One region of the Pseudomonas sp. PSE1(2024) genome, then DNA from elsewhere that is predicted to be linked to it. Evidence: predicted binding sites of a transcription regulator. Region 1 holds the regulator's gene; each other region holds the start of a gene.
The links. Region 1 encodes FliA, which starts transcription of late flagellar genes. Its sites were predicted from a motif close to CTAAAGTTTNNNNNNNNNNNGCCGNTAA; they were not measured.
Positions count from the first base shown of each region.

Region 2: a site for FliA is predicted at 3,498-3,525, ahead of ABTV87_RS14190 (methyl-accepting chemotaxis protein). Genes of this name have one in related genera too.
Region 3: a site for FliA is predicted at 2,635-2,662, ahead of ABTV87_RS13945 (methyl-accepting chemotaxis protein). Genes of this name have one in related genera too.
Region 4: a site for FliA is predicted at 1,734-1,761, ahead of ABTV87_RS24950 (methyl-accepting chemotaxis protein). Genes of this name have one in related genera too.

Region 1 covers NZ_CP158967.1:1,760,665-1,766,069, reverse strand. Annotated here, with positions in the region: gene ABTV87_RS07975 (protein phosphatase CheZ) at 1-370, opposite strand, end outside; gene ABTV87_RS07970 (chemotaxis response regulator CheY) at 389-760, opposite strand; gene fliA (RNA polymerase sigma factor FliA) at 928-1,668, opposite strand; gene fleN (flagellar synthesis regulator FleN) at 1,665-2,495, opposite strand; gene flhF (flagellar biosynthesis protein FlhF) at 2,609-3,949, opposite strand; gene flhA (flagellar biosynthesis protein FlhA) at 3,961-5,405, opposite strand, start outside.
Region 2 covers NZ_CP158967.1:3,137,888-3,143,292, forward strand. Annotated here, with positions in the region: gene ABTV87_RS14175 (hypothetical protein) at 1-211, opposite strand, end outside; gene ABTV87_RS14180 (AAA family ATPase) at 569-1,093, opposite strand; gene pnuC (nicotinamide riboside transporter PnuC) at 1,090-1,653, opposite strand; gene ABTV87_RS14190 (methyl-accepting chemotaxis protein) at 1,736-3,370, opposite strand; gene ABTV87_RS14195 (undecaprenyl-diphosphate phosphatase) at 3,675-4,505, shown strand; gene ABTV87_RS14200 (DUF1294 domain-containing protein) at 4,502-4,930, shown strand; gene ABTV87_RS14205 (MmcQ/YjbR family DNA-binding protein) at 4,927-5,286, opposite strand; gene ABTV87_RS14210 (LysR substrate-binding domain-containing protein) at 5,283-5,405, opposite strand, start outside.
Region 3 covers NZ_CP158967.1:3,085,137-3,090,541, reverse strand. Annotated here, with positions in the region: gene ABTV87_RS13960 (phenylacetate--CoA ligase family protein) at 1-827, shown strand, start outside; gene ABTV87_RS13955 (GNAT family N-acetyltransferase) at 827-1,771, shown strand; gene ABTV87_RS13950 (hypothetical protein) at 1,812-2,345, opposite strand; gene ABTV87_RS13945 (methyl-accepting chemotaxis protein) at 2,728-4,719, shown strand; gene ABTV87_RS13940 (DUF411 domain-containing protein) at 4,884-5,330, shown strand; gene ABTV87_RS13935 (YqaA family protein) at 5,330-5,405, shown strand, end outside.
Region 4 covers NZ_CP158967.1:5,484,161-5,489,565, reverse strand. Annotated here, with positions in the region: gene clpB (ATP-dependent chaperone ClpB) at 1-958, shown strand, start outside; tRNA gene ABTV87_RS24970 (tRNA-Asn) at 1,257-1,332, shown strand; tRNA gene ABTV87_RS24965 (tRNA-Pro) at 1,342-1,418, shown strand; tRNA gene ABTV87_RS24960 (tRNA-Lys) at 1,424-1,499, shown strand; tRNA gene ABTV87_RS24955 (tRNA-Pro) at 1,597-1,673, shown strand; gene ABTV87_RS24950 (methyl-accepting chemotaxis protein) at 1,833-3,458, shown strand; gene ABTV87_RS24945 (HvfA family oxazolone/thioamide-modified RiPP metallophore) at 3,531-3,938, opposite strand; gene ABTV87_RS24940 (NAD(P)/FAD-dependent oxidoreductase) at 4,233-5,405, opposite strand, start outside.

The sequences.
Region 1 (5,405 bases):
AGGCCTGGGCTTCGTCAGCCAGGCCATTGACCACAGGGGTCGCGCTTTCCACCAGATCCATGGTGCGGTTGGCGGCAGCTTCGGTCAGTTTGACCACGTAGCCCAGGCGCTCGGTAGCGTCGGTGATTTGCGACACTTCCTCAGCCTGCGGCATGTGCGGATCGATCTGGAAATTGACGATCGCACTGTGCAGTTCACGCGTGAGCTTGCCCACTTCCTGGTACAGGCCACGGTCACGGGTCTGATTGAGCTCATGGATCAGTTGCACAGCGTCGCCGAACCTGCCCTTTTCAAGGCTTTCGACCAGTTCGACCGCGTGTTTTTTCAGGGTCGACTCGAAGTCGCCCTGTGAAGATTCTTTATGCTCCATAGCTCCCCCGCGCGTTCATCAGCCGATGCGTTCGAAAATCTTCTCGATTTTTTCTTTCAACGCCTGGGCCGTGAAAGGTTTGACCACATAGCCGTTCACGCCGGCCTGGGCCGCTTCGATGATCTGCTCGCGCTTGGCTTCAGCGGTCACCATCAGCACTGGCAGGTGCTTGAGCTTTTCATCGGCGCGCACGTGGCGCAGCAGGTCGATACCGGTCATGCCGGGCATGTTCCAGTCGGTCACCAGAAAGTCGATGCTGCCGCTGTTGAGCACCGGAATGGCAGTGGTGCCATCGTCGGCTTCAACGGTGTTGGTGAACCCGAGATCACGCAACAGGTTCTTGATGATCCGCCGCATCGTTGAGAAGTCATCAACGATGAGGATTTTCATGTCTTTGTTCAATTCGACCTCCAAGCAGTCTTAAACGCGTCCAGCACCTGGACGCGCCATTTCAATCAATCCGGCAAAACACTCGATGACTGTCTGGAGCACAACAGAGCAAGACCGGTGCCGTTCACCACCGCACCAGCCTCGTTCGCAGTGTCCCCACACTGCCTTCAGCGCGCTCGCCACTCCCCCAAACGCCCCCGCAAGCGGGCCGCGCACTGGCTGTGTAACTGGCTGACCCGCGATTCACTGACGCCAAGGACTTCACCGATTTCCTTGAGGTTCAGCTCTTCGTCGTAGTACAGCGCCAACACCAGTCGCTCACGCTCCGGCAAATTGGCAATCGCGTCCGCCAGCGCGGCCTGGAAACGTTCGTCTTCCAGATCGCGCGACGGCTCCAGATGAGCACTGGCGCCATCCTCGTGCAGCCCTTCGTGTTCGCCGTCCTGCAACAGGTCGTCGAAACTGAACAGCCGGCTGCCCAGGGTGTCGTTCAAAATCCCGTAGTAATCGTCGAGACTCAATTGGAGTTCGGCCGCAACTTCGTGATCTTTAGCGTCACGGCCGGTTTTAGCTTCAATCGAGCGAATCGCGTCGCTGACCATACGGGTATTGCGGTGAACCGAGCGTGGCGCCCAGTCCCCCTTACGGACTTCATCGAGCATCGCACCGCGGATCCGGATGCCCGCGTACGTTTCAAAACTGGCGCCCTTGCTGGCGTCGTATTTGGTCGAGACTTCAAGCAGGCCGATCATCCCGGCCTGGATCAGGTCTTCGACCTGCACACTGGCCGGCAATCGCGCCAGCAAGTGGTAGGCGATGCGTTTGACCAGTGGCGCGTAACGCTCGATCAGCTCGTACTGCGCGTCACGCGCCGACTTTTTGTAAAGGTTCATACCGCTGGCGGTCATAGCACAGGTCCTGCCGTTTGCTGCACGAGGCGCTCGACGAAAAATTCGAGGTGGCCGCGCGGGTTGGCGGGCAGCGGCCAGGTGTCGACCTTCTGTGCGATCGCCTTGAACGCCAGTGCGCACTTGGAACGCGGGAAGGCTTCATAGACCGCACGCTGCTTCTGCACCGCCTTGCGCACGCTTTCGTCGTAGGGCACCGCGCCGACGTATTGTAGGGCGACGTCGAGGAAGCGATCCGTGACCTTGGTCAACTTGGCGAACAGATTGCGACCTTCCTGCGGGCTCTGGGCCATGTTGGCCAGGACGCGGAAGCGGTTCATGCCGTAATCGCGGTTGAGCAGCTTGATCAGCGCGTAGGCGTCGGTGATCGAGGTCGGCTCGTCGCAGACCACCAGCAAGACTTCTTGCGCTGCGCGAACGAAACTGACTACCGAGTCACCAATACCCGCAGCGGTGTCGATCACCAGTACATCGAGATTGTCGCCGATGTCGCTGAACGCCTGAATCAGGCCGGCATGCTGGGCCGGGCTCAGGTGAACCATGCTCTGGGTGCCGGAAGCGGCCGGCACGATGCGGATCCCGCCGGGGCCTTGCAACAGCACGTCGCGCAGCTCGCAGCGGCCTTCGATCACGTCGGCCAGGGTGCGTTTGGGTGTGAGGCCCAGCAGAACGTCGACGTTCGCCAGCCCCAGGTCGGCGTCCAGCAGCATGACCCGACGGCCAAGCTCTGCCAGCGCCAGGGACAAGTTCACTGACACATTAGTCTTGCCGACGCCACCTTTGCCGCCGGTCACCGCGATCACCTGTACGGGATGCATGCTGCCCATGTTATTTCTTTACCTTGTCTTGCATAGACGGAGGCCACATTACTGGCTGCGCGTTCACAACCGGAACAATGCATGGCAGACCATCGATGTAGGTACAAAAACGGTTCATTACCTCAGCCAACCTGCTTGGTCGGACTGTGGTAGATATCAGCGAACATGTCAGCCATGGCTTCTTCGCTGGGTTCTTCCTGCATTTGCACACTGACGGCGCGGCTGACCAGTTGATGACGGCGCGGCAGATGCAGATCATCCGGAATACGCGGCCCATCGGTCAGGTAGGCGACCGGCAGTTCGTGACTGATCGCCAGGCTCAGCACTTCGCCAAGGCTTGCCGTCTCATCCAGTTTAGTCAGGATGCACCCGGCCAGCCCGCAACGCTTGTAACTGTGATAAGCGGCGGTTAGAACCTGTTTCTGGCTGGTGGTTGCCAGCACCAGATAATTTTTTGAGCGAATGCCACGACCGGCCAGACTTTCCAGCTGCATGCGCAAGGCCGGATCGCTGGCTTGCAGGCCGGCGGTATCGATCAGCACCACGCGTTTGCGCAGCAGTGGATCCAGCGCCTGCACCAGGGACTGGCCCGGATCGACGTGGGTCACCGACACATTGAGGATGCGGCCCAGCGTCTTGAGCTGCTCCTGCGCGCCGATACGGAAACTGTCCATGCTCACCAGCGCGATGTTCTGCGCGCCGTACTTGAGCACGTAGCGGGCGGCCAGCTTGGCCAGCGTGGTGGTCTTGCCCATGCCGGCAGGACCGACCATGGCAATCACACCGCCCTCTTCCAGCGGCTCGACTTCCGGTACAGCAATCATCCGCGCCAGGTGCGCCAGCAGCATGCGCCAGGCCTGACGCGGTTCGTCGATCTCGGTGATCATCGACAGCAGATCACGGGACAAGGGGCCGGACAAACCGATGCGTTGCAGACGACGATACAGATTGGCCTGAGCCGGACGGCTGCCTTGCAGCTGGTTCCAGGCCAGAGTGCCGAGTTGCACTTCCATCAGTTCGCGCAGGCTGTTGAGTTCGAAACGCATCGAGTCCAGAGCACGCGGGTCAACGCCAGCGGAAACCGGTGCAGGCGCCGGTGCCGGGCGGGCCGGAGCTTCGTAGGTCGGTTCGGTCAGCGGTTCGGCAGCGGTCAGCGGCAGGCCGGCCGTCAACGGCAGCCCGGCGAACAACTGGCGATTGGTGTTGCCGTCGGCTTCGCCACGCAGGCTCAGCTCGGCCTGGGCGGTGACGATGCGCGACTGGGTCTTGCGCAGCTCATCCTCGAGTTCCATGTTCGGAACACGCGGGGCCAGCGCCGACAGTTTGTAATCGAGCGCCGCCGTCAGCTCGACGCCGCCGGCGATGCGGCGGTTGCCAATGATGGCGGCATCAGCGCCCAGCTCATCACGAACCAGCTTCATGGCCTGACGCATATCGGCGGCGAAAAAACGCTTAACTTGCATAAACCACTACCTCAGCCGTTGGGCCCTACTGTCGCAACGATGGTCACTTGCTTGTTGTCCGGAATTTCCTGGTAGGCCAGCACATGCAGTCCGGGAACTGCCAGGCGACCAAAGCGCGAGAGCATCGCGCGAACCGGGCCTGCTACCAACAGGATCACCGGCTGACCTTGCATTTCCTGGCGCTGCGCCGCTTCGATCAGCGAACGCTGCAGCTTCTCGGCCATGCTCGGCTCCAGCAGAACGCCCTCTTCCGAGCCTTGTCCTGCCTTCTGCAGACTATTGAGCAATATTTGTTCCAACCTTGGCTCCAGCGTGATAACTGGCAGCTCCGACTCAGTCCCTACAATGCTTTGGACGATGGCGCGGGATACGCCGACCCGCACAGCGGCCACCAAAGCGGCGGTATCTTGACTCTTGGCGGCATTGTTGGCGATGGCTTCGGCAATGCTGCGGATATCGCGCACCGGCACATGTTCGGCCAGCAACGCCTGCAATACTTTGAGCAACTGCGACAGCGTGACCACGCCCGGCACCAGCTCTTCAGCCAGTTTCGGCGAGCTCTTGGCCAGCAATTGCATCAATTGCTGCACTTCTTCGTGGCCGATCAGCTCGCTGGAGTGCTTGTACAGAATCTGGTTCAAGTGGGTCGCAACCACGGTGCTGGCATCGACCACGGTGTAACCGAGCGATTGCGCCTGGGCGCGCTGGCTGACTTCGATCCACACCGCCTCCAGGCCGAAAGCCGGATCTTTGGCGGTAATGCCGTTGAGCGAGCCGTAGACCTGCCCCGGGTTGATCGCCAGTTCGCGATCCGGGTAGATCTCGGCTTCGGCCAGGATCACGCCCATCAGGGTCAGGCGATAGGCGCTTGGCGCCAGGTCGAGGTTGTCGCGGATGTGCACGGTCGGCATCAGGAAGCCCAGATCCTGCGAGAGTTTCTTGCGCACGCCCTTGATCCGCGCCAGCAATTGCCCGCCCTGGTTGCGGTCCACCAACGGAATCAGACGGTAGCCGACTTCCAGGCCGATCATGTCGATCGGGGTCACGTCGTCCCAGCCCAGCTCCTTGGTTTCCATGGCGCGGGCTGGCGACGGCAGCAGTTCCTGTTGACGCTTGACCTCTTCCAGCGCGATGACCTTGGCCACGTTCTGCTTCTTCCAGAACAGGTAAGCGCCACCGGCAGCCAGCGCAGCCATGGTCAGGAACGAGAAGTGCGGCATGCCCGGCACCAGGCCCATGACCGCCATCAGACCGGCAGCCACCGCCAGCGCTTTCGGCGAGGCGAACATCTGGCGATTGATCTGCTTGCCCATGTCTTCCGAGCCGGAAGCACGGGTCACCATGATCGCCGCCGCTGTAGATAACAACAGTGATGGCAATTGCGCCACTAAACCGTCACCGATGGTTAGCAAGGCGTAAACCTTGCCCGCGTCAGCGAAAGTCATGTTGTGCTGGA
Region 2 (5,405 bases), 1.4 Mb from region 1:
TCATTGCTTGACCGATGCGGCCCGAAGGATTGGCATTGACGGTGGTGGGGTACGGGTCTTTGCCGCCGCTGCGGCCGATCGGGATCGGCTGGACGTCACGATTGAGCACGATCACGCCATTGCCTTCGGCCTGAACGTTGAAACTGAGGAAAGTGCTGGCGGCTGATCCGATCAGCAGAAGGCAGGTGAAGGCTTTTTTGATATTCCCCACGACGGCAATTCCTTCTTCAGTGGGCTGAGCCTGTTCAGCGTTGTGAAGGAGAGAGCGAAAGCTGTGCCGCTTTTGAATTGTCTTTGAATTTCAATATGTTGGGTTTGACGAGCGCAGGTCTGGTACAAAAGCTGTTTCATCGTTGAAACAAGTCATTGCCTTCGCAACCTCACAAAGTCATTGCAAAGCTCTGGAACAAGGGTTTGCAGGGCTGTGTTTCAACCGCGTAACAAGTCGCATGACAAAGGGATGAAGGGTGCTGAGACGGGCACTTTGAACCCGAAGGAGTGTTTCAGGAACGGACACTTTGGCCCCAAAGCAGGGGGATACGACGGGGCAAACGCCCCGAAAACCGGGTCAGTCCGCGAGCAGGGCGCGAACCGCGTCGAAGGCTTGCTGCTGGCGATCCGCCCAACTGCCCTGAATGATCTGCAAAGGCTGGTGATGGGTTTCCAGCCAGGTTCGGGTTGCCTGATAGAACGCAAGCCGTTCGCTCAAGTCGGGCTGGCAACGCTGACCATCGTCCGTCCACTCGATCTGCTCGGGGGAGAGCAGCAGGTGCAGGTCGTAATGACGGGCCAGCAATTCGGATTCCAGCCAGGACGGGCAGTCGCCGAACAGGGTCTGGCTCCACAGGATATTGCTCAACAGATGCGTATCGAGAATCAGCAGTCGCGGCTGCTGCGCGCGTGCCGCGTCTTCCCATTGCAACTGGCCGCGCGCGATCTCGGGAATATCGGCCAGGCACGTATCGCGACGTTTCTGCTCGATGAACCAGCGCACATATTCGTCCACCCGCAAACCGCCGAACTGCTGTTGGATTCCGGCCGCCAGCCAGCTCTTGCCCGTCGACTCGGGGCCGGTCAGGACAATCACTTTCATCGTTGCAACGCCGGATCGGCACGCCATTCGCGCCAGCCTTGCACTGCGATCAGGGTGAACAGGGCATACAGCGCCGCCGTGAGGTAAAGCCCTTTATAGAGAAACAGCCCGACGAAGATCACATCCAGCACGAACCACAACGCCCAGCATTGCAGACGTTTGTGGGCCATCCAGAATTGCGCGACCAGACTGAAACCGGTCAGCGCCGCGTCGAGCCACGGTTGCGCAGCGTCCGTCCAGTGAGCCATGGCCGCGCCCAGCAGCAGACTGCCCACCGCGCCGATGGCCAGCCCTTGCGCAATCGAGCGATTGTCGAGCCGGCTGACCTCGCGCCCGTCATGCATCGTCCCGGCCCGCGTCCATTGCCACCAGCCATAGATTTGCAGCCCGGCATAAACGACTTGCAGCAGCATGTCCGAATACAGCTTCACTTCGAAGAACACCCAGGTGTAGAGCGACACCATGACCAGCCCGATCGGCCAGCACCACGGATTCTGTTTGACCGTGAGCCACACGGCGATTACGCCGAGGGCGGCCGCAAACAGTTCAAGCCCGGACATGCAGGATCCTTGGGGGGAATAAAAGAGGGAGCGGATTGTACCGAAAAACAGGTGGGAAACGAGTTCCCACCTGCAAGGGCGATCAGACTCTGAACTGACGCAGCAAACCGTTCAGTTGCTCGCTGAGTTGGCCCAGACGCACGCTGGCCACGCTCGATTGCTCGGCCGCCAGTGCGGTGCTGTGGGACAACCCCGCCGCCTGGGTGACGTTCTGATTGATGTCTTCGACCACGTGCGCCTGTTGCAGCGTTGCGCTGGCAATCGAGGCGTTCAGGCCATTGAGGTTACGCAGGGCCTGGCCGATGGCATTCAGGCTGGCACTGGCAAGACCGGCCTGTTCGATGGTCAGTTGCGAGGCCTTGCTACTGTCGCCGATGACCTTCACGGCGGCTTCGGAATGGTTTTGCAGACGTTCGATCATCGTCTGGATTTCCGCCGTGGACTTCTGCGTGCGCTGCGCCAGCAAACGCACCTCGTCGGCGACCACCGCAAACCCGCGACCCTGTTCGCCGGCGCGAGCCGCTTCAATCGCGGCGTTGAGGGCCAGCAGGTTGGTCTGCTCGGCAATCGAGCGGATCACTTCCAGCACGCTGCCGATCTGCGTGCTTTCAGTCGCCAGCGTGCGGATGACTTCCACCGCTTGATCGATGGTGCCGGAGAGCTTGTCGATCTGTTGCAGACTGCCGTCAATGTTGATCTGGCCCTGCTGGGCCTGGGCTTCGGCGTCACGCATTTCGCTGGCGGCGTGTTCGGCGTTCTTCGCCACGTCTTGCACGCCGTAGGTCACTTCGTTGACGGCGGTGGCCACCAGTTCCATCTGCTGCGATTGCTGCTGGCTGCGCTGCTGGGCCTGAGTCGCATCGTTGCCCAGTTCGCTGGACGATTGGCCCAAGGCACTGGCGGACACCTGCAAGTCACCGATCACCCGGCGCAGTTTGGCGGTGAAGGCGTTGAAGTGATGGGCCAACTGAGTGACTTCGTCCTGGCCGTGAGTATCGAGGCTGCGGGTCAGATCGCTTTCGCCGCTGGCGATGTTGGCCATGGCGTTCACGGTTTCCTGCAACGGACGGACGATGCTGCGGGCAATCAGGATCACCAGCAGCGCCATGATCACCGCGATGACCAGCCCGACTACCGACGCCTTGATCACCTGACCCTGGAACTCGGCCTGCACGTCGTCGACGTAAACGCCAGAACCGATGACCCAGCCCCACGGCTCGAACAGTTTCACGTAGGAAGTCTTGGCCACCGGCTCACTGGCGCCGGGTTTGGGCCAGCGATAATCGACCATGCCGGCGCCCTTGGCTTTGGCGATGGCGACCATTTCGTTGAACACCGCAAAACCGTCCGGGTCGCGGATCGCCGAGAGGTTCTGGCCTTCAAGCTTGGGATTGGTCGGGTGCATGACCATCACGGGTGTGAGGTCGTTGATCCAGAAGTAATCGTTCTGGTCATAGCGCAGGCCACGGATCGCGGTCAGCGCCTGTTTCTGCGCCACATCGCGGGTCAGGGTCCCCGCAGCTTCGAGGCCCTGGTAGTAAGTCAGCAAACCGCTGGCGGTCTGCACCACATGCTGGGTTTTCTGGGCCTTGGCGTGGTAAAGGTCATCGTGGATCTGCTTGAGCATCAACACGCCCAAGGTCAGCAGCATGACCACTGCCACAATCAAGATGAGCCACAAGCGTCGGCTGATCGACACACTGCGCAAGCTGTTCATAACGCTGTCACTCCGGATTCTTTTTCTTGTAATAAACCACCGCCAGCATCCAACCACGTTTCGGTAGCCGGGCATACGCGACCCAAGTCGTATAACGCGGCAGCGCTATTACGGCTTGTCTGTTAGGATTTCGGCGCCGCGCGTGAAAACCTGAATCCAAATTGATTTTTCACGGAATTTTGACTGTTTCGTGTGGATCCTGTGCGTGCGGAATCGGTACAGCTTTAACCAGCTACGCTGAACGCAGTGAACGTAAAAAAATACTATCGGGGCATGCCGCCGGGCATCGCTCTTTGGGGGATTGATGGATCTTTGGACCGCCTTGCAGGCATTGATTCTAGGAGTTGTAGAGGGGCTGACGGAGTTTTTGCCCATTTCCAGTACCGGACACCAGATCATTGTTGCCGACCTGCTCGATTTCGGAGGCGAGCGGGCCATGGCGTTCAACATCATCATCCAGCTTGGCGCGATTCTCGCTGTGGTCTGGGAATTCCGCCGCAAGATCCTCGACGTGGTCATCGGCTTGCCGACCCAGCCGAGTGCGCGGCGTTTTACCGCCAACCTGCTGATCGCCTTCCTGCCCGCCGTGGTGCTGGGCGTGATCTTCGCGGATCTGATTCACCATTACCTGTTCAACCCGATCACCGTGGCCGCCGCGCTGGTGGTGGGCGGCATCGTGATGTTGTGGGCCGAGCAGCGTCAGCATGAAGTGCACGCCGAAACGGTCGACGAGATTCGCTGGACGGATGCGCTGAAGATCGGCTTCGCCCAGTGTCTGGCGATGATTCCCGGCACTTCGCGTTCCGGCTCGACCATCATCGGCGGCCTGTTGTTCGGTCTGTCGCGCAAGACCGCCACCGAGTTCTCGTTCTTCCTGGCGATGCCGACCATGATCGGTGCGGCGGTGTATTCGGGCTACAAGTATCGCGACCTGTTCGTTCCGGCAGACTTCCCGGTGTTCGCCATCGGTTTCGTCACGGCGTTCATCTTCGCCATGATCGCGGTGCGCGGGCTGCTCAAGTTCATCGGCAGCCACAGCTACGCGGCGTTCGCCTGGTACCGAATCGTCTTTGGTCTGGTGATCCTGGCGACCTGGCAGTTCGGCTGGATCGACTGGACGGCCGCCCAGCCATGAGTGATTCCCGCGCACGCCGCCCGGATCGCGGGCCTTCCGGTGGCAATATTCAGCATCTGAAATTGAAGCTGGTGGTGCTGCTGATCGTCTGCGCGTTGCCGTTGTCCGGCTCGTTATCGATGTGGCTGCGCGGGATTTCCCTGGTACCGCTGACGGCTTACGGGCTGGTCAGCGTGCTGGCGTTTTTCCTGTACTGGGCGGACAAGCGCAAGGCCCGCGCCGACGCCTGGCGCACACCGGAAAACATCCTGCACGCGGTGGAACTGGCCGGCGGCTGGCCGGGCGCGTTGATCGCTCAACAGGTTTTCCGGCACAAGACGCGCAAGGTGTCTTTTCAGATTCTGTTCTGGATGATCGTGGCGTTGCACCAGGTGTTCTGGATCGATCAGTTGTTTCTCGGTTCGAACCTGCTGGCGCTGTTCTAGAGCAGCAGTCCGACCTGCACGCGCTTGGGCAGCTTGCTCACCACCAGTTGATGGGAGCGCTGCAGCAACCCTTGCAGCTCCTCGGTGCCCAGCGGGTAGGGCGGGTGCATGATGATCCATTGCGCCCGGGCCAGATACGGTGCCGGGTGAATGCCCGGACGGTCGCAATGACCGAGAAACAGGTCCTTGTCGACCTTGAACGCCAGCGAATCACCGCGCAAACCCTGCAAGGCAAACATCTTGTTGCCGGCAATCGAAAACACCCGCACGCCACCCCATTTGTAGTCTTCCCGGGCGCCGGGCAGGGCCAGACAGAAATCCGCGACATCCTGCTCGTTCATCTTCCCTTGTTTCATAACAGCCGCTCTCCACAGGCATTGAACGATTCGACCAGATGATCGATCCATGCGCGCACCGCCGGCATCACCCCACGCCGGTGCGGATACACCGCTTGCAGCCAGCCGCCGGGCAGTGA
Region 3 (5,405 bases), 1.3 Mb from region 1:
ACCGGCACCGGATCAATGTGCTCGCGGGTATACCGGCCCATCTGCTGAGCTTTGCCGCGTGGCTCGAGCAGAATGGCCGGGCCCTCGAGGGTGTCACCGCCCTGCTCTACGCCGGCGAAAGCCTGTTTGACGCACAGTTGCAACGGCTTGAGCGGGTGTTCCCCAATGCCCGCGTGGCCTCGATCGGCTACGCCAGCGTGGACGCCGGATTCATCGGTGCCAGCCATCGTGACTGCGCTCTTGGCGAACACCGGGCTCCCGAAGGCCACGGTGTGCTGGAAATTCTCGACGAACAGACCGGTGAAGTGATCGAAGAATGCGGTCGGGTCGGGCGCCTGGTCATGACCAACCTCACGCGCCGGTTGATGCCGTTGATCCGCTACCCGGTCGGCGACCGTGCGTGCTGGCGAGAGCCGCCAGGCACGTCGGGGCGCAAGTTCGCGCTGATGGGCCGCTGCGCCGACAGCCAGAGGGTGCGCGTGGGCATTCTGACTCTGCTGCCGCAATCGATTGGCGAGACCGTGCTGCGCATCACCGGCAGCGACGATTGGCAACTGGTCATCGAGCAGGATGACGCCGTGGATATCCTGCGCCTGCACTGGGCGCCGGACGCCCTGACACCGGCAAACGCTGAAGCCGACCAGACGCTGCACAGTGCCTTGATCGAAGATTATCCGTTGATCAGGCAACTGAGCGCCGATCACCTGCTGGTATTGCAGATTCGCTGCTGCAAGGTTCAGGAACTGGCACGCCATCCACGCTCCGGCAAACGGCAACACGTGCTCGATCGGCGCGTCTACAACGGCTCTGGCCAGGGGACCTGCTGATGGACGCGATCACCCTGCGAGGCTACCGCACCAGTGACGCCCCGGCCGTCAGCCACCTGTTCAGAAAGATCTATGGCGACCATTACGCTCAGCCGCATGTTTATCTGCCCCGCATGATCAGCCAGAACTATGCCGACCGCCGCTGGCACTCGTTAGTAGCGGTGGCGAACGGTCAAGTGGCAGGTCACTCCGCGTTGATTCTCGACAAAGGATCATCCCTCGCCGAACTGGCCCTGAGCGTGGTAGATCCGCAGATCCGTGGGCAAAACGTCGCCACGCAAATGGGCCGGCATTTGCTGATCCATGCGCAGGCGCTGGGTTATCAGGGGGTCACGATCAAGCAAATGACCCATCACCCCTACACCCAGAAAATGGCCGCCGGCCTTGGTTTTCACAACACCGGCGTGTTGCCCGATCACGCACCGTCGCCCTTTGGCGGCGCGGTGACGGAATCGCTCGTGCTGGGTTACGCCCCGGGCGATGGTTATCAGCGCCCGTTGCCGGCCTTGACCTGGCCGGATGAATGCCGTGAGTTCATGCAGCAGATGTGCGACGTGTTCGGAACGCGGGTGAACGTGTCGCCCTGGGTCGGCGCACCGGCGCAGCTGGAACAGCGCTGGGGGCGATACGACGGGGTATTCAACGAAGTGGACGACAGTTTGCTCAAGCAGCTGCAACAACTGCCCGACCATTGGCTGATTTCGATCAGGCTCAGGCTGGCGCAGGGTTTCGACAATGCCTGGCGCCGGTTATCGACGATGGGTTTCGTGTTCAGCGGACTGGCGCCCGATGAACGAGGCGCTGGATGGCTGGCGTTGTTTCATCGGGGGTTCCAGCCCAAATCGCTGATATTGCATTGCCCGCAAATGCAGCGACTGCATGACGATATGCAGCGGCAGATCGCCTCGCCCTCTAAACTCCACGCTTGCGGCAATCGCCCATAAACGAAAGAGCCCGCCCCGTTACCTGGGCGGGCTCTGTCTGTCATGCCTTGGCTTTTATACCTTGATCGGTAGGAGGCTTGCGCTCCCCGCCCTGACCATAAGTCTGCAGGTTCTGCAGTACATAAATGGCTTTCTTGTACTCGGGGATCAACGTATTCGCGTACTTGTTGCCCTTGAGATTGTTGTTCTGGATGGTATCCAGCTGCGTTGCGAAGTACTCCAGCGCATTGAACTTGGCATCCGGGTCCTTCTGTATGCCGAAGCGATCAAACTTGTCGCCGGCATTGAGCAGGGTCATGGACGTGATCTCGGAAATCAGGCCCCGGCCACGCAGCATTGCACTGAGACTGCCCAACTGCTTGGCAGAAACATTGGTGGGATCGAAACCCTTGATGTTCTTGTGCAGCCCCTGTTTGTCCATCTCCGCGATGCTGATCGCGTTGGGATCGTTGCCGACCAGGGCCAGCATCTGCTTGACCTTCACGCTTTGAGAAACCGGTTTGCTCGAGCTGCCTGTGTCTCGAACCAGCAAACCCGCCTTGGGTTGCCAGGCACCGGTATATCCGATAGTCATGAGCAAGCTCCTTGCGAGGAAAACATGAAAAATTCCTTGTTGAACCACATTTGAGTTGCCCGGAGTATCGGCCGGCAAACTAATGGCACCAACTCCTTTCTGCACTTTTTTACAATTTTTGTACATTCACGATACAAATCGGCAACAGCCCCGGAAATACGGGACTAGAGCGTTCATGACAAGGTGATGAAAGTGGGTTTATTGCTCTAATGTTCGGGACGGTTAGTTCCCGTGTATCAGGCCAGATACCTTCCTTTGGTCGGGATCGGCTCTTTTAGGACGAAAGTACCTAAAGCTTCCCGAGTACCCGACGATACGTTAGGAAACCCGCGCTGTTTTTCCCCTGCCCACAATAAGAATCCCTGCTCAAGGACCGGTTTCCATGCCCGCATTCCGCACCATTCAGGCTCGCTACACGCTGTTTCTGGTTCTGTTCATTCTGTTGTTGTCGGTGCTGACCGTGGTTGGCATCAGCCAGTTGGTCGCGCCCAAGCTGCGCCATACCGAAGAACAGGTCGTGCTCAACCGCATCGCTGAAGTGGCCGAGCAGATCCAGGGCGAATTGAACAAGGTCCAGGCGCAACAGCGCAGCATCACCCAGACCATTCCGCTGCTCGACAGCGCGGCCATCGACACGGTGTTGCCGGGGCTGGTGGATCAATACGGCGAACTCAAAGTATTCGGCGGCGGCATCTGGCCGCTGCCCGGCCAGCGTGAGGCCGGGCGCAACAAGTTCAGTACGTTCTGGCACCGGGATGCCTCCGGCAAACTGGCGGTGAACACCTTCTGGAACAGCGACGCGGCCCCCAATTATTATGACCAGAGCTGGTACAAGGGCGGCATGCAAACCCCGCGCGGCCAGTGCGCGTGGGCCGCTGCCTATAAAGATGACGCCAGCGCCGAACCGCGCACCAACTGCGCCATGGCCATCCAGAAAAACGGCAGCGCCTGGGGCGTCTCGACCATCGACGTGACCCTGGGCTTCTTCAACGATCTGGTGGCGCGCAAGGAAAAAGACCTCAACGCCGAAATGCTGATTGTCGAGGCCGACGGCAAGATCATCAGCAACAGCTCGCGCATCAGCGGGCCGATCGTGCTGAAGAACATCAGCGAACTGGCCGGCGGCTCGACCTTCGCCAGCCAGGTCAAGGCCGGGCTGCAAAACCGTGAGCAGGCGCAGCGCGTCGAATTCGACAACAACGGGGAAGCCAGCACGTTCTTCATGCGCCCGATCGAAGGCACCCCGTGGTTCCTCGCCACCGCGCTGCCGACCAAAATGCTCACCGCCCAGCGTGACGACGTGCTCAGCAGCCTGAGCCTGTTGCAGATTCCGCTGGTGATCCTGCTGGTGCTGTTGCAGGTCTACGCGATCCGCCAACTGGTCTCGCGCATGAAAGCGCTGAAAGCCAACATCGATTCGCTGTCCAGCGGCGATGCCGACCTGACCCGGCGCATCACCATTCGCGCTGAAGATGAACTCGGTGCCATCGGGCATTCGGTCAACACCTTCATCGCCTACCTGCAGAACATGATCGGCGAGGTCACCCAGGCCACCGGCGCCATGGCTTCGAGCCTCGACAACCTGCAACGCACCTCGGCGCACACCAGCCAGATTCTGCTGCGCCACGCTTCGGAAACCGACCAGACCGTTACCGCGATCAACGAAATGAGCTCGACCGCCGAAAGCGTCGCGCAAAATGCCGCCGAAACCGCCGCTTTCACCCAGCGCGCCAATGAAAACGCCGACCGTTCCCGCATTGTGGTCGGTGAAGCGTCCGGCAGCGTGGTGGCGTTGATCGACGAAGTGGCCAGCGCCACCCACAAAGTCGAAAGCATGCAGCAGGACGCCCAGCGCATCACCGAAATCCTCGGCGTGATCGGCGCCATTGCCGGCCAGACCAACCTGCTGGCGCTCAACGCGGCCATCGAAGCGGCCCGCGCCGGTGAACAGGGTCGCGGTTTTGCCGTGGTAGCGGACGAAGTACGAGCCCTCGCCGCCCGCACCCAGGCCAGCACCTCCGAAATCAACGAAATGTTGACCCGTCTGACCCAGGGCGTGAGCTCGTCGGTCAGCGCCATGGAAAACACCCAGGCCAGCTGCCAGTCGGCCGCCGATGCCACGGCGCGAGTCAACAGTGGCCTCGACGAGATGGCCGGTTCGGTCAGCCACATCAACAGCCTCAGCACCCAGATCGCCACCGCCGCCGAGCAACAAAGCGCGGTCACCGAAGAGATCAACCGCAGCATGGTGCAGATCCGCCACATGGTTGATGAGCTGGTGGAAAGCGGCCAGGCCAGCGAACTCAACACCTGCCAGTTGCTGGAAGCCAATAGCAGGGTGAGCGCGATCATGGGGCGCTTCAAGGTTCGCTGACCGTTTTGTCATCTTGCGCTCAGTGGCCTGTCAGCTTTGATCTACGATCATGTTGGCAGGCCTGCCTCGTATCACTTGGAAACACTCCGTTGATGCCCGGCAGGAAAAACCGGTCAAAATGCCTTTCTTTTTTGACCGTTCCTCCTTCGAGCCGAGAGCCCTCCATGCGAAACCACCTGCGTCTGGCTGCCCTGAGCGCCCTGTTCATTTCCTCCCTGGCGCAAGCCGCCGACCTTATCCCGATCGAAGTCCACCGCGACGCCAACTGCGGCTGTTGCAAAAAGTGGATCAGCCACCTGGAAGCCAATGGCTTCAAGGTCGAAGACCACGTCGAGTCCGACATGAGCAGCTTCAAGCAGCAACACGGTGTACCGCCACGTCTGGCGTCCTGCCACACCGCAATCATCAACGGCAAATTCGTCGAAGGCCACGTCCCGGCGGAACAGGTGCTGGCCCTGAGCAAGCGTGACGACCTGCTGGGCGTTGCCGCACCGGGCATGCCAATGGGCTCGCCGGGCATGGAAATGGACGGCATGAGCGATGCGTATCAAGTGATCGGCCTCAAGAAAGACGGCGCCGATGTGGTGGTGGCGGATTACCCGGCCCATTGATGACGGCGGGTTATCTCGGGCTGTTCCTGGCCGCGTTTGGCGCAGCGACACTCTTGCCACTGCAATCGGAAGCCG
Region 4 (5,405 bases), 2.8 Mb from region 1:
CGCCGAAGTCGTTTCGAAGTGGACCGGTATTCCGGTGTCGAAAATGCTCGAAGGCGAGCGCGACAAGCTGATGAAGATGGAAAGCCTGTTGCATCAACGCGTGATCGGCCAGGACGAAGCGGTGGTTGCAGTGGCCAACGCGGTGCGGCGTTCCCGTGCCGGGTTGTCCGACCCGAATCGCCCGAGCGGCTCGTTCATGTTCCTCGGCCCGACCGGTGTCGGTAAAACCGAGCTGTGCAAGGCGCTGGCCGAATTCCTCTTCGATACGGAAGAGGCGATGGTGCGGATCGACATGTCCGAGTTCATGGAGAAACATTCCGTGGCACGGCTGATCGGTGCGCCACCGGGCTACGTCGGCTATGAAGAGGGCGGTTATCTGACCGAAGCGGTACGGCGCAAGCCTTACTCGGTAATCCTGCTGGACGAAGTCGAGAAGGCGCACCCGGATGTGTTCAACATCCTGCTGCAGGTGCTGGAGGATGGACGCTTGACCGACAGCCACGGCCGTACGGTGGATTTCCGCAATACCGTGATCGTCATGACCTCCAACCTGGGTTCGATGCAGATCCAGGAACTGGTAGGCGATCGTGAAGCGCAACGGGCAGCGGTGATGGATGCGATTTCCACCCACTTCCGTCCGGAGTTCATCAACCGGGTCGACGAAGTGGTGATCTTCGAGCCATTGGCGCGGGATCAGATCGCGGGCATTACCGAGATCCAGCTGGGCCGTCTGCGCAGCCGTCTGGCCGAGCGCGAGCTGAAGCTGGAGCTGAGCCCGGAAGCGATGGACAAGCTGATTGCCGTCGGCTACGACCCGGTCTATGGCGCACGGCCGCTGAAGCGGGCGATCCAGCGCTGGATTGAGAACCCGTTGGCGCAGTTGATCCTGTCGGGACGTTTCCTGCCGGGCGAGACCGCGACCGGCGTCGTGGAGAACGACGAGATCACGTTCAACTGACGCTCGACGGTGATGAAGTAATGAAGGCCTCGCACTGCGAGGCCTTTTTTTTCGCCAGGCTGTTGAACTCAAAGGAAAAGGCTTGTAAAGTGCGCCCCGCAGTCAGTCACCAACACGGTTTCAGCTTACTGGGCAGAAATCTGAAATAAGTTGCAAATCATTAACTTGAAAGCAATTTAGGGGGTTGACAGAGGTGTTCTAGGTTGTAGAATAGCGCGCCTCAGGCACACGAACGCAGCGATGCGAAAACGATGTCGAGAAGCTGCAAGTTTCACCGTTGTAAATTGAAATATGTAGTTCCGTGATAGCTCAGTCGGTAGAGCAAATGACTGTTAATCATTGGGTCCCAGGTTCGAGTCCTGGTCACGGAGCCAATTTCAAACCGGGGTATAGCGCAGTCCGGTAGCGCGCCTGCTTTGGGAGCAGGATGTCAGGAGTTCGAATCCCCTTACCCCGACCATTTTTGGGTCGTTAGCTCAGTTGGTAGAGCAGTTGGCTTTTAACCAATTGGTCGTAGGTTCGAATCCCACACGACCCACCATTTTTGAAACCAGGTAACACTGGGATCGAATCTTAAGATCAGAGGCCAAAAGCGCTGATCGAAGAAGGCGATCTTTGAAAGATCGCCTTTTTTTTACCGGGGTATAGCGCAGTCCGGTAGCGCGCCTGCTTTGGGAGCAGGATGTCAGGAGTTCGAATCCCCTTACCCCGACCATATTAAAAATCCTCGTATCGAAAGATACGGGGATTTTTTTTGCCCTCCGGAAATGTTTCATTCAAGTCGTCATACAACTTGCCGATAGCCCGCTAACTAAAGGGGCCTGCCATCGATCGCCCCTTGCATCCGGCCAATACAAGAAAAAGGGCGTTCGTCATGTTGCTTCGTCAGTTGAATATTGCTCCCCGTGCCGCCCTGGGCTTTGCCCTGATCGCGGTGCTGGTGGCGTTGCTCGGGGTGTTTGCGCTGGGGCAGATGTCGAGCATCCGCGACAGTGAAGTGGCGGTGGAGACACAGTGGCTGCCGAGCATTCGCGGCGGCGACGAGATTCGCGAGATCATGTTGCGCATCCGCACCATTTCCCTGCGCATGGCGCTGGATCAGGATCCGGCCAACATCGCCACGTACCGCAGCCAGATGGACACCCGCGACAAGGAGCTGAGCGAAAAAATCGCCGCCTACGACCGGCTGGTAACAACCCCGGAAGGGCAGCAGTTGTACGATCAGTTCAAGAAAACCTTTGCTGCCTACCGCACCGGCATCGCCCAGTCGTTCACCCTCGCCGAACAAGGCAAGCGCGATGAGCTGACCAAGCTGCTGCTGGTCGACATGAAAACCGTGGTCGACGGCTCCGGCAAACAACTCAATGACCTGGCCGACCTGTTCGCCCGCCAGGTCGCCGCCGAAAGCCAGAACTCTGCCGCCCACTACGAAACCTCGCGCACCATCGTGACCCTGTTCATCGCGCTGGCGGCGCTGGCCACTGTGGCTTTGGCCATGTTGCTGACCCGCAGCATCGTTCGCCCCTTGAGCGCCGCCGTCGACGCTGCTGAACACGTTGCCAGAGGCGATCTGACCCGTCCGATCGAAACCCACGGCAACGATGAAGTCAGCCGCTTGCTCAAGGCGTTGGCGACCATGCAGCAGAACCTGCGCGAAACCCTGCAGGGCATCAGCGGCTCGGCCACGCAACTGGCGACCGCTTCCGACGAACTCAGCGCGGTCACCCACGACAGCACGCAAGGGCTGCAACAGCAGAACAACGAAATCGAACAGGCCGCCACCGCCGTCAACGAGATGACCACGGCGGTCGAAGAAGTCGCCCGCAACGCGGTGTCGACGTCCGACGCCACCCGCCAGTCCAGCGAGTCGGCACAGTTGGGCCAAGAGCGGGTCAGCGAAACCGCCGGCGCCATCAACGCTCTGGCCAGCGAAGTCGAACACACCGGCGAGCTGGTGCAATCACTGGCCAATCAGTCGCAGGACATCGGCAAAGTGCTGGACGTGATCCGGGCGATTGCCGAACAGACCAACCTGCTGGCGCTCAACGCTGCCATCGAAGCGGCCCGGGCCGGGGAGAGTGGACGCGGGTTTGCCGTGGTCGCCGACGAAGTCCGGGCACTGGCTTATCGCACGCAGCAATCGACCCAGGAAATCGAGCAGATGGTGCAGGGCATGCGCAGCGGGTCGAGCCTGGCGCTGGAGTCGATGCAGGCCAGTGCCTCGCGGGCGGCCACCACGTTGGTGCTGGCCGAGCGGGCCGGTGAAGCGTTGCAGACGATCACGGCCTCGGTCCACGAAATCCACGAACGCAATCTGGTGATCGCCAGCGCCGCCGAAGAACAGGCGCAGGTGGCGCGGGAAGTGGACCGCAATTTGGTGAACATTCGCGATCTGTCGGTGCGCTCGGCGGCGGGTGCCGATCAAACCAACGCGTCGAGCCATGAGCTGTCGCAACTGGCCAACGCCCTGCAAGGCATGGTGCGGCGCTTCCAGCTGTAATCATGCAGGCGTGAAAAAGCCGCGCTTCTCATCAGGGAAAGCGCGGCTTTGTTTTGTCGGGCGTCTGAAAAATCAGGCACCGTCCTGGTCTTTCAGGTGTTCGAACAGGCCTTTCGGCATTTTCTTGCCATTGGCTTCGAAGTTGGCTTTGACGTTGTTGTACGCCTCTTGCTCGTCGATGAAGCCGTCGTGGTTGGTGTCGATCTTGTCGAAGTCGGACTTCGGCGCGACCTTCAGAAATTCGGCGCGCGAGACCTTGCCGTCGCCATCGGTGTCGGTCTTGGCCATCGACGCATCGCCGCATTTGCCTTCACCGCATTTGCCTTCCGGGGTTTTCACCGAGGTCTCGGCCGAAGCGACCATATAACCCTGGGCCAGCGGTTGTGCGGCGAACACCGAGCCGGACAGCATCAGGCCGCCGGCCAGTACGGCACCGACCAGGCCAAGGGAGTTTTTGCCGATTTTCGAAGTACGGGACATTGCATTCTCCTTCGGTTGCACAGCGCAACCACACGTTAAGGGCGATCAAGCCGGAGCAGGTGTGCTCGGGTGTGGCCATTAAGCGGTGGCGGTGTATCGCGTCTGTGTCGAGGAGCGGGGCGTTTGTAAGCGAAGGTGGGGAAAGCGGGGGGCAGATACAGTAGGAAACAGATCTTTCGATAAACACAAAACATTGTGGGAGCGAGCTTGCTCGCGAATGAGGCGGGTCAGCCGATGCATTTATCGACTGATCCACCGTCTTCGTGAGCAAGCTCACTCCCACAGGGTGTTACATCAGTGCAGCTTCAGGCGCGGCTCGGTGCCGCGTCCGATCTTGCTGCCCAGCATCAGCATCGCCGTGCGGAACGGCCCGTACAGCGCCATCTGGTGCATGCGGTACAGCGACACGTAAAACATCCGCGCCAGCCAGCCTTCGAGCATCACGCTGCCGGTCAGGTTGCCCATCAGGTTACCCACCGCCGAAAAACGCGACAGCGAAATCAGCGAGCCGTAGTCGGTGTACTTGTACTCCGGCAGGGTCTTGCCTTCGATCCGCAGTTTCAGCGATTTGGCCAGCAGCGACGCCTGCTGGTGCGCAGCCTGGGCTCGTGGCGGAACGTTGCGATCCGAGCCCGGTTGCGGGCAGGCGGCGCAGTCACCGAAGGCGAAGATGTTTTCGTCGCGGGTGGTCTGCAGCGTCGGCAGCACTTGCAGCTGATTGATGCGGTTGGTTTCCAGACCGTCGATGTCCTTGAGGAAACCCGGTGCGCGGATCCCGGCGGCCCAGACTTTCAGACTGGCCTTGATCTCGTTGCCATCGGCGGTGATCAGGCTGTCGGCGGTGACCTGGCTGACCGAGGCGTTGGTCATTACATTGACCCCGAGTTTCTCCAGAGTCTTGTGTACCGGCCCGCTGATCCGTTCCGGCAGGGCTGGCAGCACCCGTGGCCCGGCTTCGATCAGGGTGATGTGCATGTTTTCCGGTTTGATCCGGTCCAGACCGTAAGCCGCGAGTTCGTGGGCGGCATTGTGCAGCTCGGCCGCGAGCTCAACACCCGTGGCGCCGGCGCCAACGATGGCCACACTGATCTGCTGGACCACATCGGTTTGCCCGGCGTGAGCACGCAGGTAGTGGTTGAGCAGTTGCTGGTGGAAACGCTCGGCCTGTTTGCGGGTGTCGAGGAACAGGCAGTGTTGCGCGGCGCCCTGGGTGCCGAAATCGTTGGTGGTGCTGCCGACCGCGATCACCAGCGAGTCGTAGGGCACTTCCCGTGCGGGGACCAGCTCGACGCCGTTTTCGTCGTAGGTGGCGGCCAGCTGGATCTTCTTCTGCTCACGATCGAGCCCGCTCATGCGTCCCAGCTGGAACTCGAAGTGGTTCCATTTGGCCTGGGCGACATAGTTGAGTTCGTCTTCGGAAGAGTTCAGCGATCCGGCGGCCACTTCGTGCAGCAGCGGTTTCCAGAT